3 regions of the Nocardioides sp. BE266 genome follow, and region 1 is predicted to be linked to each of the others. Evidence: predicted binding sites of a transcription regulator. Region 1 holds the regulator's gene; each other region holds the start of a gene.
What was found. The regulator LexA, encoded in region 1, represses DNA repair genes until DNA is damaged. The targets are predictions, from matches to a motif close to TCGAACANNTGTTCGA.
Positions count from the first base shown of each region.

Region 2: a site for LexA is predicted at 1,470-1,485, ahead of J2X46_RS14135 (DUF6504 family protein). Genes of this name have one in related genera too.
Region 3: a site for LexA is predicted at 3,800-3,815, ahead of J2X46_RS04050 (alpha-ketoglutarate-dependent dioxygenase AlkB). Genes of this name have one in related genera too.

Region 1 covers NZ_JAURTI010000002.1:364,316-370,480, forward strand. The annotation lists gene J2X46_RS06135 (ATP-dependent DNA helicase) at 1-1,579, shown strand, start outside; gene J2X46_RS06140 (DivIVA domain-containing protein) at 1,561-1,995, opposite strand; gene J2X46_RS06145 (sulfotransferase family 2 domain-containing protein) at 1,995-2,726, opposite strand; gene J2X46_RS06150 (FAD/NAD(P)-binding oxidoreductase) at 2,943-4,160, opposite strand; gene lexA (transcriptional repressor LexA) at 4,228-4,950, opposite strand; gene J2X46_RS06160 (SDR family oxidoreductase) at 5,092-5,886, shown strand; gene J2X46_RS06165 (FAD-dependent oxidoreductase) at 5,907-6,165, opposite strand, start outside.
Region 2 covers NZ_JAURTI010000004.1:369,188-375,352, forward strand. The annotation lists gene J2X46_RS14120 (DUF4126 domain-containing protein) at 1-399, opposite strand, end outside; gene J2X46_RS14125 (YbaK/EbsC family protein) at 399-872, opposite strand; gene J2X46_RS14130 (hypothetical protein) at 920-1,387, shown strand; gene J2X46_RS14135 (DUF6504 family protein) at 1,565-1,888, shown strand; gene J2X46_RS14140 (SAV_6107 family HEPN domain-containing protein) at 1,899-2,300, shown strand; gene J2X46_RS14145 (DNA polymerase III subunit alpha) at 2,309-6,115, shown strand; gene J2X46_RS14150 (methyltransferase domain-containing protein) at 6,159-6,165, shown strand, end outside.
Region 3 covers NZ_JAURTI010000001.1:836,809-842,973, reverse strand. The annotation lists gene J2X46_RS04065 (xanthine dehydrogenase family protein molybdopterin-binding subunit) at 1-1,502, shown strand, start outside; gene J2X46_RS04060 (xanthine dehydrogenase family protein subunit M) at 1,499-2,344, shown strand; gene J2X46_RS04055 (SRPBCC family protein) at 2,345-3,034, shown strand; gene J2X46_RS04050 (alpha-ketoglutarate-dependent dioxygenase AlkB) at 3,166-3,777, opposite strand; gene J2X46_RS04045 (GntR family transcriptional regulator) at 3,897-4,619, shown strand; gene J2X46_RS04040 (hypothetical protein) at 4,621-5,199, opposite strand; gene J2X46_RS04035 (oxygenase MpaB family protein) at 5,196-6,083, opposite strand; gene J2X46_RS04030 (hypothetical protein) at 6,153-6,165, shown strand, end outside.

The DNA of each region.
Region 1 (6,165 bases):
CGAGAAGGTCCTCGAGCTGCGGGCATGGGCCGAGGAGGAGACCGAGCAGGGCGGCAGCGGCGAGCGCGACAACGCCCCGCGCCACACCGACCGCGAGTGGCGCCAGGTCTCGGTCAACCACCGCGAGTGCCTCGGCGGCACCAAGTGCCCCTTCGGCGCCGAGTGCTTCGCCGAGCTGGCGCGCGAGAAGGCCCACCGCAGCCACCTGATCGTCACCAACCACTCCCTCCTCGCGATCGACGCGATCGAGGACGTGCCGATGATCCCTGACTACGACACGGTCGTGATCGACGAGGCCCACGAGCTCACCGCCCGGGTCACCCAGGCGGCCACCGACGAGCTCGGCGCCAACGACGTCGAGCGGGCCGCGCGGCGCTCGATGCGCTGGACCGCCGACGCCGAGAGCGACCCCGCGGGCGACCTCGAGGACGCCGCCGGCCAGCTGGCCGAGGCCTTCGAGGCGACCGGCCCCGGCCGGATCGACCAGGTCTCCCAGCAGCTCTCCGACGCGCTCGTCGTCGTACGCGACTCGGCGCGCGCGGTGCTCTCGGCCTATCCCCGGGAGTCGCCCGGCGAGGGCGAGGCCGACGCCGGCCGCACCCAGGCCAAGGGCATGGTCCAGGAGGTCTTCGTCAACGCCGAGCGGATGGCGGCCGACTCGGACCGCGACGTGCTGTGGCTGGGCGAGGCGCGCGACCGGTTCCCGGCCCGCCTCCACGTGGCGCCGCTCCAGGTCTGGGGCCCGATGCGCGACAAGCTGCTCACCGACAAGACGGTGATCTTCACCAGCGCCACCCTCATGCTCGGCGGCGACTTCGGCACGGTGGCGACCACGCTCGGCCTCAAGCCCACCGAGCGGATCGGCCACGAGATCGCCACCACCGACGCCGAGGACGCGCTGCCCTGGAAGGGCATCGACGTCGGGTCGCCCTTCGACTACGGCCAGCAGTCGATCCTCTACGTCGCCCGCCACCTCCCGCAGCCCGGCCGCGACGGGCTCGGCCAGGCGCAGCTCGACGAGATCTGCGACCTCGTCGACTCGCTCGACGGCCGCACCCTCGGCCTGTTCTCGAGCCGCCGCGCGGCCGAGACCGCCGCCGAGGCCGTGCGCGCGAAGCTGCCCCACCTGACCACGCTCGCGCAGGGCGACGCCCAGCTGCCCGAGCTGGCCAAGCAGTTCGTCGAGGACCCCCACACCTGCCTGTTCGGCACGCTCTCGCTGTGGCAGGGCCTCGACGTCCCGGGCGACACCTGCCAGCTGGTGATCATCGACCGGATCCCGTTCCCGCGGCCCGACGACCCGCTCATGTCCGCGCGCGCCAAGGCCGCCGACGCTGAGGGCCGCAACGGCTTCATGGAGGTCTCCGCGACCCACGCCGCGTTGCTGCTCGCACAGGGGGCCGGACGCCTGATCCGCACCACCACCGACCGCGGCATCGTCGCGGTGCTCGACCCGCGCCTGGAGACCGCTCGCTACGGCCGCTTCCTCAAGGCGTCGCTGCCGCCGATGTGGTCCACGACCGACCCGGCGCTGGTGCGCCAGGCGTTGGCGAGGCTCGGTCAGGCGAGGAGCACGTAGGCCAGGACGCCGATCACGGCCACGATCGCCAGCACGAGCACGTAGAGCCCGGCACCACCGGACTTCACCTCGGTGATCGCCGTCGAGCTCGTGGGTGCGTACGACGTCGGGGCGGGCGCGGGTGCCTCCGCCTGTGTGGGCACGGGCGCCGGCTCGGGCTCGGGCTGGACCTCGCCCGAGGTGCGGCGCCCGGTCTCCTCGGCGGCCTCGTCGAGCCAGCTGTCGACCTCGCGGATGTCGTACCCCTGGCGCACCCGCACCGGCGTGAAGCGCAGGCTCGTGATCTGCTCGACGCCGAAGCGTAGCTCGGGGAGTGCGAGGTTGCGCAGGATCAGGTCGACGGCCTCGTCGACCTCGGCCATGTCGTAGCCCTCGCGGAGCGAGGTGGTGCTGAAGCTGGGGCGCTCGAGCGTCATCAGATGGGCTCCTGGTAGCCGAAGACCTGGTAGTCGCGGCGGTACATCTGCGCGACGAGGCTGCGCAGCTCGTCGGAGACCTGCCGGTCGCGACCACCGGGCGCGGTCTGGTTCTTCGGGGCGGTCGGGACGGCGGGTGCGCCGATCCGTTGGCAGACCTCGGCGAAGTCCGCATCGAAGTGCTCCAGGCGGCCGACGAAGTCGACGCGGTTGAGGTCGATCATCCGGCTCTGGAGGGTCAGGTGCTGGTCGGTGCCGGGCACCGCCGACAGGTCCTGCGCCGCGGTCCAGCGCGCGAACTCCTCGACGTGCTGCATCCGCTCGTGGGTGGTCGGGTCGAAGTCGTAGTAGTTGTTGTCGACGACCTTGTCGTGCCACGCCGAGACGAAGCGGTCGAGCGGGTCGCGCACGAAGGCGAAGGTGAAGTAGTCGGCGAACGTCGCCAGCGGGTAGCGGATCCGCATCGCGTGGTCGACGTCCAGGCTCACGCCGTGGGTCTCGCAGTGATGGCGGATCGTCCGCGTCGCGACCTTGGCCACCCGGAACCACACGAAGCGGTGGCTGTGGCTGATCGAGAGGTTGTACGCCAGCGGGCTGAGCCAGCCGGCCGCCTCGCCGGCGAGCGCCAGCCGCTCGACCTCGGCCTCGGCCGCCTGGGTCAGCCGGCGCCGGTTGCCCGGACGGGTGCGGAACACCTCCGGTGGCGGGACTGCGTCGGCGTGCTCGGGCATCGTCGCGAGGCTACCGCGTGTTCAGCCGCGGGATGAGCAGGGCGCCCAGCGCCCGTGTCGAAACCCACCGCTGGTTGAGCAGGGCGCGCAGCGCCCGTGTCGAAACCCCCCGCTGGTTGAGCAGGGCGCGCAGCGCCCGTGTCGAAACCAAGGTGCTCGGGAGGGTCCCTTGGTTTCGACACGCTCGTGCCTCGCTGCTCAACCAGCGGGCGCGGGTCAGCCGAAGGGGATCCGTCCCCGCAGCGAGTCGAGGTCCTCGACCGGCTTGTCGGCGGTCTCCTTGATCAGCTCGCGGGCCTTGTCGACGCTGTCCCAGACGTTCCAGAGCAGCACGCCGCGGACCTGGCCCGCCTTGAGGTAGTAGACGACGCCGGTGCCGAGCTCGCCGTCCTTCCAGTACTCGACCATGTCGTTGCGGCTGGTCACCTCGCCGACGGCCTCGTAGCCGTAGTCGAGGATGTCGGACCAGAAGAACGGCGTGTAGTCGTAGGCCTCGTCGGCGCCGGCCATCGCCTTGCCGGCGGCCTCGCCGGACTTCTCGGCGTGGTCCACGTGCTCGACGCGGCGGCGCCCGAGGAGCGCGTCGGGGTACGACACCACGTCGCCCGCGGCGTACACATCGGTCGCGCTGGTGCGGAGGTGGTCGTCGACGACGATGCCGTGGTGGACCTCGATGCCGGCGGCCTCGGCCAGGCCGGTGCGGGGGATGACGCCGACGCCGATGACGGCCGCATCAGCGGTGATCTCAGTGCCGTCGTCGAGGATCACCTGGACGCCACTGCCGGTCTCCCCGCCGCCGGCGACGGTCCCGTGGACGACCGTGACGCCGCGGTCGGTGAAGGCCTTGGTCAGGCTGGCCGCGAGCGCGCGCGGGAACATCTGCTCCTGCACGTCCTCCAGGTCGAGCACGAGCGTGACCTGTACGTCGTTCTGCACGAGCGCGGAGGCGATCTCGGAGCCGATGTAGCCGCCGCCCACGATCACGACGTGGCTGCCGGCGTCGATGGCCGCGCGCAGCCGCTGGTAGTCGGCCGCGGTGCGGTAGTAGATGATCTTCGGGCCGGCCGGGACGTCCAGGACGCGCGGCTCGGCCCCGACGGCGAGCAGCAGCTTGCCGTAGCCGACGCTGCTACCGTCCGCGAGGCGTACGACGTGGCCGTCGGGGTCGATCTCGGTGACGGTCGTGTCGAGCACGAGGTCGACGTGGTCGTCGGACTCGAGGTCGCCGGCGAGCGAGGAGTCCTCGAGCGCCTTGTCGTCCTTGAGCCAGAGGTCCTTGGAGAGGTCGGGCCGGTAGACCGGCGGGTCGGGCTCGGAGCCCAGCACGGCGATCGTTCCGGATCCGTCGGAGGAGCGGATGCCCTTCACGGCGCTGGCCGCCGCGACACCCCCTCCGACGATGACGTAGTCGTAGGACTCGGCGACGTTGCTCATGCAGCCATCGTGTCCCTCGGTGGTGGACCTTTCAACGGCCCACCACCCCTATCGGTGGTCGGGGTGCTCAGAGACTGCGGAGCACCGCCGTCACGACGCCGAGGATCGTGGCGTTGTCGCCGGGGATCGGGTCGTAGGCCGCGTTGTGCGGCAGCAGCCAGACGTGGCCGTCCTTGCGCTGGAAGGTCTTCACGGTGGCCTCACCGTCGATCATCGCGGCAACGATCTGGCCGTTCTCGGCCGTCTGCTCCTGGCGGATCACGACGTAGTCGCCGTTGCAGATGGCCGCGTCGACCATCGAGTCACCGGAGACCTCGAGCAAGAAGAGCGTGCCGTCGCCGACGAGCTGCTTGGGCAGCGGGAAGACGTCGGTGACGTCCTGCTCGGCGAGGATGGGGCCACCGGCGGCGATGCGGCCGACGACCGGGATGTTGATCGCGGTGGGGGCGACGTCGCCGATGCCGGTCTCGTCGACGCTGGACTCCTCGCCGTGCGAGATCGAGCGGCGGGCGGCCATCACCTCGGGCAGGAACACCTCGAGGGCGCGCGGGCGGTTGGGGTCGCGCTTGAGGAAGCCCTTGCTCTCGAGCACGCGGAGCTGGTGGGCGACGCTCGAGGACGACGTCAGGCCGACGGCCTGGCCGATCTCGCGCATCGACGGCGGGTAGCCCTTGGACTCGATCGAGTCCTTGATCGTGGCGAGCACGCGCTGCTGGCGCGGGGTCAGGCCGGTCGCGTCCGGGGGGCCGTCGGGCATCTCGATGACGTTCTTGTCGTCCTGCTTGGCCATCGTGCGGACTCCTCCTGCTGCGTTGGTCCTGCGTCTGATTCTGCGTACGCGCCTGGTGAGGGCGGTGCCGCCACCGTAGACCGCACCGGGCCTCCGGATCAAACACCTGTTCGAACCCGCGTGTCGCTAGCCTCCGCTTCCATGACGACAGCCGGAGTGACCTCGTGCGTGGTGACAGGTGGGGCTCGTGGGATCGGTCGCGGCATCGCGGAGCTGATGGTCGCGCGCGGCCACCGGGTCGTGGTGAGCGACATCGACGGAGCCGCGGCGATCGAGACCGCGGACCTCATCGGCGCCGCTGCGGGGGTGCTGCACGACGTACGGGATCCCGAGGGGCACCACGCGGTCGCCGCCCTCGCAGGGGAGCACGGGGTGCTGACGGCATGGTTCAACAATGCCGGCGTCGGCGACGACGGCACCCTCGCGTCGTTGACGGACGACCAGGTACGACGCCTGGTGGAGGTCAACCTGCTCGGCACGATGTGGGGGACGCGCGCCGCCCTCGACGCCTTCGGGCCGCGCGGGGGAGACGTCGTCAACATCGCCTCGCTCGCCGGACTCGGGCCGGTGCCGGGCTACAGCGTGTACGCCGCCACCAAGGCCGGCGTCGTCTCCCTCTCGGCCTCGGTCAACGCCGAGGCGCCGCGCGGGGTGCGGGTGCACGCGCTCTGTCCCGACGGCGCCGACACCGAGATGCTGGCCGCACAGGACCCCACCGGGATCGGCTCCCAGCTGGTGTACTCCGGCGGGCCGATCCTGTCGGTCTCCGAGGTCGCCTCCGCCGCCGTGTCGTTGGTGGGTTCACGGCGCGTGGTGCGGGCCGTGCCGACCTGGCGCGGGGGAGTCGTCCGTGGCTCGGCCCTCGCGCCCGGCGTCATGCAGCACGCCGCCGGCCTCTTCGCCGCCCAGGGTCGCCGGGCGATGAAGAGGCGCTGAGCCGCGCCCGGGATCCGAGGTCAGGGCAGTCGCACCTGGCCGTGCTTCATCTTCCAGAGGAAGTACTTCTCGAAGCCGAGCTTCATCGCGTGCGCCTGCGGACCCGGGATGAGCACGCCGTGCTTGCGCGGCGGCAGCATCTTGTCGGCGAGGATGATCACGCCGTTGTTGCCCGCGTCCATCACGCACACCGCGGGGATGTCGCCGAACTCCTTGTGCTCGCCCGGCGCCTCGCCGCGGATCTGGGCGGCGATGTTGTCGGCCGCGACGTGGGCCTGC
Region 2 (6,165 bases), on a different contig from region 1:
GACGTTGGTCACGGGCTCGGGCGAGGAATTGATGGCCAGGCGGCCGCCGGCCTTCGCCAGGTGGCTGAGCAGCGCGGTGCCGCCGCCGACCACGCCGAGCACCGCCTGGTCGAGCGAGTCGGCGTCACCGGCGAGCAGCACGCCGATGACCGCCCCGGCCGTCGGGCGGATCGCCGTGGAGATCGCGTCCCAGGTCGAGTCGATGTAGGGGATCTTGTCGGCGATGAACTCCATCGCGTAGAGGAATCCGGCCACCGCCAGCACGTCCCAGCGGGCCAGCACGTCGGGGATGTCGGTGAACGAGCCGACCCGGTCGGCGATGCCGAGCACGAGCACCACGAGGTAGGCGTTGATGCCGCTGGCCCAGCCGCTGGAGAAGGTGAGTGCGAGCGCGTCCATCAGTCCACCTGCACCTCGACCGCGTCGGTCATCGCGACCAGCTCGTCGTAGGTCGAGGAGAAGACGGCCGCGGGGTGGCCGGCCGCCGCCCACACCACCTCGTGCTGCCGCAGCCACGGGTCGATCCAGGTGCGGATGGGGGTGGGGTGGTCGATGGGGGAGACGCCGCCGATGACCTGGCCGGTGTGGCGTCGTACGAAGTCGGGGTCGGCACGCTTGAGGCGGCCCACGCCCATGCGCTCCGCGGTGGCTTTCGTGTCGACCCGGTGGGCACCCGAGGTGAGGATCAGGACCGGCTCGCCGTCGCTGTCGAAGAGCAGGCTGTTGGCGATGGCGCCGACCTCACACCCCAGCGCCGCCGCGGCGAGTGCCGCAGTGTGGGCGCTGTCGGGCAGGATGACCACGTCACCCGTGCCGCCGCGCCGGGTGAGCTCGCCTCGAAATGAGGTGATGGACGTGTGCTCGCTCGACATGATGGTGAGCCTAGCGACGACGACCGACCAGCCCGAGGGAGTTTTGCATGGCGCGCGACGTGCCCGGATCCGTGGTCAACAGCATGCGAGTGCTGGGCCTGATCGTGGCGACCTCGGGGGTGATCACGCTCCTCATCTGGCTGATGCGTGACGACGTCATCCTCGGGTGGGCCGAGGGCAACCCGTCGGCGCAGGAGATCCTGGCGCAGGGCGGCATCGACCAGCTGCGCGAGAGCCCGATCGTGCCGGGCTTCGTGGCGCTCTCGATCGTGGCGTTCGTCGGCTTCGCGCTCCTGGCGATGGTGCTCGGCTCGTTCTTCATGGGCGGCCACGGGTGGGCGCGCTTCGTGCTGACGGCCACGGCCGGTGTGGGCGTGCTGGTGGGTGCGGTCGCGCTCGACTCGCACCTCCCGACGATCTTCGTGGTGCTCTCCGCCCTGGTGATCGTGGAGGGCCTGGTCCTCTCGTTCTTCCTGTGGCAGCGCGAGACCAGCGCCTACCTCCGCCAGGTCTGATCCACCCTTCGTCCACAGTTCGCCGATTCCTCCTCGAACGGCTTGACGGGCTGTCGGTGGGGGGTAGTACCGTTCTGGGTGTTCGAACAGATGTTCGATGCGACCCGGTGGCGGTGACCTCGACCCCCATCACCACCGGGTCGACCCCGGGGTCGACGGACGTGTCGAGGAGGCGCAATGAGGCAGTACGACGACCCCGTCGAGGTGCGACGCGGCGAGACCGAGGACCCCGACCAGTTCCTGTGGCGCGGGCGGTTGTGGAAGGTGCGCGCGGTGGTCGCGCACTGGGTGGAGACCGGTCCGTGGTGGCAGACCGCGCGGTCCGCGGGGGCTGAGGCCTCGGAGCAGGCGGCGCCGGCCGACCTCGTCGCCGAGCGTGAGCTCTGGCGGGTCGAGGCCGGTCGCGGGATCCCGAGCGAGGCGCAGGAGTCCTACGGCGTCTTCGACCTCTCCTTCGACTGGACCGACGGGCGCTGGCAGCTCGTGGGCTGCGTGGACTGAGGTGGACCTGATGAGCCCCCACGCGCTGCCGGCCACCGCCCACTCCTACCTCGAGCGTTCGGCCACCTCGCTCCGCGAGTCGATCACGGCGCGCGACGTGCCCACCCGCTATGCCTGCGCCCACGTCGCCGCGCTGTGCGCCGCGGCCGCCCTTCTCGCGGCGCGGGCCCGGCCCGCCCCACGAGGACGACGCCAGAAGAACGCGTGGGTCCTGCTCGCGGAGGTCGCACCGGAGCTCTCCGAGTGGGCGACCTTCTTCGCCGCCGGTGCCGCCAAGCGGGCCGCCGCCGAGGCCGGCTCGACCCGCGCAGTCACCGAGCGCGAGGCCGACGACCTGGTGCGCGACGCCGACCGGTTCCTCGCCGTGGTCGAGCAGGCGCTCGGCCTGGTGCCCCACGCCAGCGTCGCCTGAGGCCGCGGGTGTCACCCGACCCCTTCGTCCACCTCCACGTCGCCTCCGGCTATTCGTTGCAGTACGGCGCGTCCCACCCGCACGTCCTGGTGGAGCGGGCCGCCGAGCAGGAGATGGACACGCTCGCCCTCACCGACCGCGACGGCACCTACGGCGCGGTGAAGTTCGCCCGGGCCGCCGCTCGGGCGGGGATCCGGCCGGTGCTCGGCGTCGACCTGGCCGTCGCTCCGACCATGGCCGGGCCGGGCGGCGCGCGCCCGGCCCCTCGTCGTACGCCGGCGCGGGGTGGGGCGGTGCGCGACCTGTCGCTCCAGCAGGGCGGCAGCGCGCGGGTCACGTTCCTCGCGAGTGGGCGCGCGGGCTGGGCCGCGCTGTGCCGGATGGTGTCGGCGGTCCACCTGTCGGGGGAGCGCGGCCGTCCGGTCGCCACCCTCGACGTGCTGGCCCCTCACCTGGCCGGCGGCGACGTGCTGGTGCTGCTGGGGCCGGCCTCCGAGCTCGGGGCTGCGGCGACCCGGCGACGCGACGACTTCGCCCTGGCTGCGATTGCCCCCTGGCTCGAGCTCGTGCCGCGGGCCAACCTCGTCGTCGAGCTCGTGTCCCACCGGCTCGGCGGGCGGGCCGGCGACTGGGGTCCGGGCACCTCGCCGCACGCCGCACGGATGGCCGGCGTCGCCCACCGGGCCGGCCTCACCTCCGTGCTGACCAACATGGTGCGCTACGCCGACCGCCTCGACGCTCCCACCATCGACGTCCTCGACGCGGCGCGGCGGCTGGTCCCGCTCGGGTCGGCCAGCCTGCGCGACGTCGGGCCCGGCACCACGCGGGGCAACGCCGAGGGCTTCCTCAAGTCGGGCAAGCAGATGCACGAGGTCGCCGAGGAGGTCTGCCGCCTCGCCGGCCTCGCCCACGACAGCGACCGCGAGGCCACGCGGCTGGTCGCCCGCACCCGGGCCGTCGCCGACCGCTGCGCGCTCGACGTGCGCGCCGACCTCGGCATCGGCGAGGTGCACTTCCCCGAGTTCGAGCTCTCCGACGCCGCAGCGCCGTCGGCCGACGTCGCGCTCCGGCTCCGGTGCGAGGCCGCGATCGGCGGGCGCTTCGGCTCGGCCCCGCGGATGCGGATCTGGACCCGGCTCGACGATGAGCTGGAGATCATCCGGTCCCTGGGCTACGCGTCGTACTTCCTCACCGTCGCCGACGTCACCGACCTGATCGGGGAGATGGGCGTGCGAAGGGCCGCACGGGGGTCGGGGGCCGGCAGCCTGGTCAACTACCTGCTGGGCATCTCGGGCGTCGACCCGATCCGCCACGGGCTGCTGATGGAGCGGTTCCTCTCGCCGCTGCGGGCCTCGCTGCCCGACATCGACGTCGACGTGGAGTCGGCCCGCCGCGAGGACGTCTACCGCGCGATCCTCGACCGGTTCGGCGGCGAGCGGTGCGCCTGCGTCTCGATGATGGACACCTACCGCGTCCGCCACGCCGTGCGCGACGTCGGTGCCGCGCTCGGCATGCCGCCGGGAGAGGTCGACGCGATCGCCAAGGCGTTCCCGCACATCCGCGCTCGCGACGCCCGGCTCGCCCTGCGCGACCTGCCCGAGCTGCGGGTCAGCGGCCTCGGCGACGGCGCCTTCGACCACTTCTTCGGCCTCGTCGAGCGGCTCGACGGCCTGCCCCGCCACATCGCGGTGCACCCCTGCGGCGTGCTGCTCTCCGACACCACCCTGCTCGACCGCACGCCCGTCGAGGCGTCGTGGGCGGGCTTCCCGATGAGCCAGTTCGACAAGGACGACGTCGAGGACCTCGGCCTGCTCAAGCTCGACGTGCTCGGCATCCGGATGCAGTCGGCGATGGCCCACGCGGTTGCCGAGGTGCAGCGCGTCGACGGCGTCACGGTCGACCTCGACGACGAGGTGCAGGTGCCCTTCGACGACGCCCCGACCTACGCGATGATCAGCGAGGCGAAGACGCTGGGCGTCTTCCAGATCGAGTCGCCCGGGCAGCGCGAGCTCGTCGGCAAGTCCGGCATCGAGAGCTTCGGCGACATCATCACCGACATCTCGCTCTTCCGGCCCGGCCCGGTCAAGAGCGACATGATCACCCCCTACCTCGAGGTCAAGCAGGGCTGGACGAGCGCCCACTACCTCCACGACGACCTGCGCCCGATCCTCGAGCAGACCCGCGGCGTGGTGGTCTTCCACGAGCAGGTGATCGAGATGATCGCGCTGTTCGGCGGCGTCTCCTACGCCGAGGGCGACGAGAAGCGCCGGGCTCTCGGCGACCCCGTGGGGATGGCGGAGACCAAGACGTGGTTCTTCCGGCGGGCCGTCGCCCGGGGCTACGACCTCGCCCTGGTCGCGCAGGTCTGGACGGTGCTGGAGGCGTTCGCGTCGTTCGGCTTCTGCAAGGCGCACGCCGCCGCCTTCGCCCTCCCGACCTACCAGTCCGCGTGGCTCAAGGCCCACTGGCCCGCGCACTTCCTGTCCGGCGTGCTCACCCACGACCCGGGGATGTACCCCAAGCGCCTGATCCTCGACGACGCCCGCCAGCTCGGGATCGGGGTGCTCGGCCTCGACGTCAACGCGAGCGAGTCGTCCTACGTCGTCGAGCGCGGCGAGTCGGGCGAGAGCCACGCGATCCGGCTCTCGCTCACCGACGTGAAGGGGATCAGCGAGGCCGAGGTCGCCCGCATCGTCGAGGCCCGCGACGGCGGCCCCTTCGTGTCGCTGTCCGACTTCTTCCACCGCGCCCGCGTCTCACGACCGGTGCTCGAGCGGCTGGTGCTCGCCGGCGGGTTCGACGGCGTCTACGGCATCGGGTCGGGCGAGCAGGCGGTGCATCGGCGGGGTCGGGTCACCCGGCGCGACCTGCTGCTCCAGGTGGTCGAGCTCGACCTACACGCCCGCGCGCTCGACCGGGCCTCGCGGGGGCGCGGGCTGTCCCGTCGAAGGGCGCCCCTGCCGGCCACCACCGCAGCGGCCGACGCCGCGGTGCGCAACAGCTCCGACCCGTCGGTGCGCGACGGCGCCGAGCCGACGGAGCGGCACGCGCTCGCCGACGGCGGGGTGTGGGCCCGCGCGTCCGCCCAGTCGCGGGCGGCGAGGCCGGTCGTCGCGGCGGAGTCGGTGCAGCTCACCCTGAGGCTCGGCGACGAGCCGGGCGAGCCGGGGGAGCGGCCCAGCGGACTGCCGGAGATGACCACCGTGGAGCGGATGCGAGCCGAGCTCGAGATCCTCGGCCTCGACGTCAGCCAGCACGCCATCGCGACGTTCGACCCGTTCCTCGACGCCCTCGGCGTCACCCGCAGCCGCGACCTGCTGCGGCGCCGCAGTCGCTCGGAGCTGCTGGTCGCGGGGGTCAAGGTCGCCACGCAGACACCGCCGATCAAGTCCGGGCGACGCGTGGTGTTCCTGACGCTCGACGACGGCACCGGCCCGGTCGACGCGACGTTCTTCGAGGACGCCCAGGGCCCCTACGCCGAGACTGTCTTCTCGTCGTGGCTCCTGCTGGTGCGCGGCGAGCTGCGTCGCACCGGTCGGCGTGGGGTCTCGCTGCGTGCGACCGGGGCGTGGGAGCTGCCGGCGCTGCACGGGCTGTGGCAGCAGGCTCGCACCAGCGACGAAGGGCTCGAGGCGGTGCGGACCGAGCTGGCCCGGGTCCACGAGCCGACTGGCGAGGCGCCCGCCCAGCGGCGGGTGCTCGTGCACACGAGTGGCTTCCAGATGTCGCCCTACTCCGACGTCAAGCCCGCGGGCGACCCGGTCAAGGACGTCGCCCGCAAGCTGTGGCACCGCAGCCCCGGGAGCGCCGGATGACACGCGCCCGGAGCCATCACCCGCACGCACTAGGGTTGCTGCCATGCCGC
Region 3 (6,165 bases), on a different contig from region 1:
GCAAGGTCACCGGCTTCAAGGTGCACCTGGACGCCGACCTCGGCGCCTACGTCGCGATCGTCGGAGGCGGCGTCCCGGTGCTCGGCGCGTTCATGTTCAACGCGATCTACAAGTTCCCGTCGTACCGCTTCGAGTGCCAGACCGTGCTGACCAACACCACGTTCACCGACGCCTACCGCGGCGCGGGCCGGCCGGAGGCGACCTACGGGGTCGAGCGGATGATGGACGAGCTGGCCGCCGAGGTCGGGGTCGACCCGCTGGAGATCCGCGAGCGCAACTGGATCACCCACGAGGAGTTCCCGTTCACCACGGTCGCCGGCCTGGAGTACGACTCCGGCAACTACGAGGCCGCGACGGCCAAGGCCAAGGCGTCGTTCGGCTACGACGAGCTGCGGGCCGAGCAGAAGGAGCGCCGCGACCGCGGAGACCGGGTGCAGCTCGGCATCGGCGTCTCGACGTTCACCGAGATGTGCGGCCTCGCGCCGAGCCGGGTGCTCGGCAGCCTCGACTACGGCGCCGGCGGCTGGGAGCACGCGACCGTCCGGATGACCCCGCTCGGCAAGGTCGAGGTCGTCACGGGCGCGAGTGCCCACGGCCAGGGCCACGAGACGGCGTTCAGCCAGATCGTCGCCGACCGCCTCGGCGTGCCCTTCGAGGACGTGGAGGTGCTGCACGGCGACACCCAGGTCGCGCCCAAGGGCCTCGACACCTACGGGTCACGGTCGCTGGTCGTGGGCGGCGAGGCTCTGGTGCGAGCCGTCGACAAGGTCATCGAGAAGGCGAAGGTGCTCGCGGCCCACCTGCTCGAGGCCAACGCCGACGACCTCGACTACGCCAACGGCACGTTCACCGTCCGCGGCACCGACCAGGGCAAGGCCATCCAGGAGCTCGCGACCGCGACCTTCGCCGGCCACGACTACCCGGAGGGCATGGAGCTCAGCCTCGACGCCGACGCGACCTACGACCCCGTGAACTTCAACTACCCCCACGGCACGCACCTGTGCGCGATGGAGGTCGACACCGAGACCGGCGCGGTGAAGATGCGGAAGTACACCTGCTGCGACGACATCGGCAACATCATCAACCCGCTGATCGTGGCCGGTCAGGTGCACGGCGGGCTGGTGCAGGGCATCGCGCAGGCGCTCTGGGAGGAGGCGGTCCACGACGAGGCCGGAACGCTCGTGAGCGGCTCGTTCGTCGACTACCTGCTGCCGACCGCCGCCGACACGATCTCCTTCGACGTGGTCCACACCGATGAGCCGAGCGTCTGCACCACCAACACGCTCGGCACCAAGGGCGTCGGCGAGGCGGGCACCATCGCCTCCACGCCGGCGGTCGTCAACGCGGTCGTCGACGCCGTACGACACCTCGGCGTGAGCGACATCCAGATGCCGTGCACCCCCGAGCGGGTCTGGCGCGCGATCCATGCCAACGACGGGGACGCACCCACGCCGGAAGCAGCGATGCCGCACTTCGACGAGTCAGAAGGAGCGGGCCAGTGATCCCGGTGAAGTTCGACTACCTCGCACCCACGTCGGTCGAGGAGGCGCTGGCCGCGCTCGGCGAGCACGGTGACGACGCGAAGATCCTGGCCGGCGGGCAGAGCCTGCTGCCGGTCCTGCGGATGCGGCTCAACGCCCCCGAGGTCGTCATCGACCTCGGCGGCATCTCCTCGCTGCGGGGCATCCGCGACGACGGGGACGCGATCGTGATCGGCGCGATGACCACCCACCACGACGTCCGCGACGACGCGCTGGTCCAGGAGCACGCGCTGCTGGTCTCCAAGGCCGCCGCCGAGGTGGCCGACTCGCAGATCCGGCACCGCGGCACCTTCGGCGGCGCGCTCGCGCACGCCGACCCGGCGGGCGACCTCGGCGCCCCGGCGCTCGCGCTCGGTGCGCAGTTCGTCATCGCCGGCGCAGGCGGGACGAGGACGGTCGACGCGGCGGACTTCTTCGTCGACCTCTTCGAGACCGCGATCGGCGACGACGAGATCCTCACCGAGGTGCGGATCCCCAAGCACACCGGCTGGGGCGCGCACTACGAGAAGTTCGTCCGGGTCGCCCACCAGTGGCCGATCGTCGCGGTGGCGGCGACGGTCAAGGGTTCGATCGACGAGGCGAAGGTGGGCCTGACCAACATGGGCTCCACGCCGCTGCGGGCCAGCGCCACCGAGGCCGCGCTCGCCGGCGCCACGGCCACCGAGGACGGCGTACGGGCTGCGGCCGACCTCGCGTCCGAGGGCACCAACCCGCCCTCGGACCTCAACGGTGCCGCCGACTACCGCCAGCACCTCGCGCGCGTGCTGACCGGCCGCGCGGTCCTGAAGGCGGCGGGCGCCTAGATGGAGCTGAGCCACCAGTTCACCGTCCCGATCGGCGTCGAGGAGACCTGGGCGCACTTCAACGACATCGCATCCGTCGCGGAGTGCTTCCCGGGAGCCCAGGTCACCGAGGCTGACGCCGAGTCGTTCTCGGGCTCGGTGAAGGTCAAGCTCGGCCCCATCGCCCTGCAGTACAACGGCTCCGGCACCTTCGTGGAGAAGGACCCCGAGGCGCACCGGTTCGTCGTCGACGCCAAGGGCAAGGACAAGCGGGGCAACGGTACGGCCGGGGCGAAGGTGACGGTGTCGATGACCGACGCCGGTGGCTCGACCGACGTGTCGGTGGAGACCGACCTCGCCATCACCGGCAAGCCGGCGCAGTTCGGCCGGGGCGTGATGCAGGACGTCTCCGACAAGCTGCTCGGCCAGTTCGTGACCTGTCTGGAGCTTCGGCTCGCGCCACCCGCGGAGCCGTCGGGCGGTGAGCCGGCAGCCGCGTCCCCCGCGCCAGAGGCCGCCGGCTCACCGCCATCCCCGGACGCGCGGACGGCGGCGGCGCCACCCTCGCCGCCGCCTCCGCCCCCACCTCCGCGGCAGGAGGCCCTCGACTTGGGCAGCGCGGTGCTGCCGGTCGTGCTGAAGTCCTACTGGAAGCACGCGGTGGCAGCCGTCTTCGGGCTCGCACTCCTCCGCCGCCTGCTCAAGCGGTAGCTGCGCGCGCCACCGCCGTACACGTGTCCGCGATGTCGCCCTCGCCACCGCAGTCGGAGGGCAACAACTCGGACACGTGTACGACCTGGGGTCGACGCGGGCCGCGAGCAGGGCCGCGCTGACCAGGGAGCTCAGAAGACGTTGGCCGGACGGAACTGCACCGAGAGCCGCGGCCCGGAGTGCGCCACCTTGGGCACCGCGTGCTCCCACGTGCGCTGGCACGAGCCGCCCATCACGACCAGGTCGCCGTGGCCCATCGTGACCGCGATCGACGCACCGCCGCCGCGGGGCCGGAGCAGCAGCCGGCGGGGGTCGCCGACGCTGACGATCGCCACCATCGTGTCCTGCGAGCGGCCGCGGCCGATGGTGTCGCCGTGCCAGGCGACGGAGTCGCGGCCGTCGCGGTAGTAGCAGCAGCCGGCCGTCACGAACGGCTCGCCGAGCTCGGGGAGGTAGTGGGCGCTGAGGTCGGCGCGGGCCCGGTCGAGCGCCGGGCTGGGGAGCGGGTCGTCGGCGAGGTAGGTGTGCACCAGGCGTGGCACGTCGACCACGGCGTCGTACATCTCGCGGCGCTCGGAGCGCCACGGGACCCGCTCGACGAGGGCGGAGAACACCTCGTCGGGGTCGGTCAACCAGCTGCGCTGGACGTCGATCCAGGCGCCGCGCGAGAGCGCGCGGCGCTCCGGCGCGAGCGTCGTCGCGGCCACGGCGGGGTCGGCGAAGAGGGACGTCTGGAAGTCCACGGGACCGATGATACGCCTGAGTTCGAACAATCGTTCGAAGATTAAGAATTCGTCAAGGGATGACCACAGGCTCCGTCAATTCAGTGACGCCGGTCCAGCCCAGTTCTAACCTGTGTGGCATGGAACCGGTGGACCTCGTCGTCCCGCGTCAGCGGGCGCTGAAGCACGTCCAGGTCCGCGAACACGTCCGCGGTCTCATCGAAGCCCAGCCGCCCGGCTCCGCCGCGCCGTCCGAGCGGGAGCTCGTCGCGCGTTTCGGCGTTGCCCGGATGACTGTACGTCAGGCGCTCGACGCCCTCGTCGCCGAGGGTCTCCTCGAGCGGATCCCCGGGCGCGGCACCTTCGTCGCCCAGCCGCCGAAGACGGCCGGGCGCCTCACCTCCTTCACCGAGGAGATCCGTCGCCGCGGCATGCTGCCCGAGTCGCAGACGCTGCTCGCGCGCGTCGAGCAGGCCGGCCCCGGTGTGGCGCGCGCCCTCGACATCTCGCCCGGTGACCCGGTCCTGCACTGGCGCCGCCTGCGCCGCGCCGACCAGGAGATCGTGTGCGTCGAGGACGCCTACCTCAACGAGGTGCTGCTGCCGGGCTTCCTCCAGCACGGCACCCCGACCAGCCTCTATGAAGCCCTCGGCTCCCGCGGGCTGCGCCCGACGGCCGTCGAGGACTCGATCTCGGCCGACCGCGCCAGCGCCGAGGAGGCCGCCATCCTCGAGATCGCCGAGGGCGACCCGGTCCTGCGCCACTCGCGTCGTGCGGTGTCCGACGGCCGCATCGTCGAGGTCTCGCGCACCTGCTACCGCCACGACCGCTTCACGGTCTACCTCCAGCTCGCCGACCGCTGACTCAGCCCTGCGAGAGCTCCGCGATCTCGCGGTCGAGGTTGGCGCGCGCCCGCGCCTCCCACAGCTCACGTGCTCGGGCTGAGTGGAAGAGCGACGGCTTCGACGCGAGGTCCTGCAGCACAGACAGCCGGCCCGCCCGGAAGTCCTCGTCGGCGACGTGGGCGAAGTCGGCCCGCACCCCGGCGACGTAGGCCGCGTAGCGCTCGGGCTCGGCGGCCAGGATGCCCAGGTCGGCGTCGCTGAGGGCGCACCCCGCAGGGTCGTCGTCGGCCGGGCGGTGGTCGACGGTCATCCGCACCAGCCGCGCCACCTCGTCGGCGTACGGCGTCGGGAGGGCGCGTTCGGCCCACTGCGCGGACCGCTCCTCGTCGTCGGCCGCGCCGTCGTACACCCCGTCGTGGAACCACGCCGCCAGCACCACGGTGATGTCGTCGGTGCCGAGCTCGTCGAGGCGCTCGAGGACCTCGCGCAGGTGGGTCAGGTCGTGGTAGCCGTCGCGGTCCCACGCGGACAGCAGCTCGTCGCGGAGCTCGCCGTGGTCGGGGAGCGGCCACAGGTGCTCGAGGTCGACGTGGCTCATGCCCGCGCCGCCTCCCGCAGTGCGCGGGCGTGCTCGTGGCCGGAGGCCATCGCCCAGCGGATCGCGCCCGTCGACACCTTGCCCAGCGCCCGGCCGACGGTCCGGTCGAGCGCGACGTCGAGGACCGGCGGGTGCGGGAGGCCGAGCTCGCGGCGGGCCGACTCCGGCGTCAGCGACACGGCCGCGCCGACCAGCGAGAGGTAGGCCGGCCGCGCCGCGAGCGGCAGGTCGGGATGCCACACCAGGAAGCGGATCGCGTCGCGCGCGGCGTCCGTCCCTCGCAGCTCGGGTGCGTACGACGCCAACGTGGCGCGCAGCTCGTCCTCGGTCTGCGGCGCGTCGACGACCCCTAGGTGGCCGGCCGCGACGGAGGTCTGGGCGACGTACTCGTCCCGTTCCGCACCGACCAGGGGCCGGTGCCCGAACCGGTCGTGGGCGAGCAGGAAGCTGTGGATCTCCGCGGCGTGCACCCAGCCCAGGAGGTGGGGGTCGGAGGCGGTGTAGGGGGTCCCGTCGGGCATCGTGCCCGTCACGGACTCGTGCGCGCGCTGGACGGCGCGGATGATCTGGAGCGCGTCGCGCTCGGTGCCGAAGGTGGTCATCGCGATGTAGGTCGACACCTGCGCCAGCCGGCCCCACATGTCGCCGCGGTAGCCCGAGTGGTCGGCGACGCCCTGCATCGCTGCCGGGTGCAACGACTGCAGCATGATCGCGCGGATCCCGCCGACGAACATCGACGCGTCCCCGTGGACCCGGCAGATGGGCGAGCCCACCTCGAACCACCGCGGGCCGCTGGTGCCGTGCACGCGTTCGCGCTGGCGCTGCCCGTCCGGGCCGGCCACCTTGCGGAACAGCTCGGAGCCGATGCGGTCGCGGATGCTCACGTCGCCGAGCGTAGCGGCGGGCCGACAAACGCGGTGGTGCCCACGGGCGTGCCCGGCGATGCTGTCCGGGTGATCGAGCTCG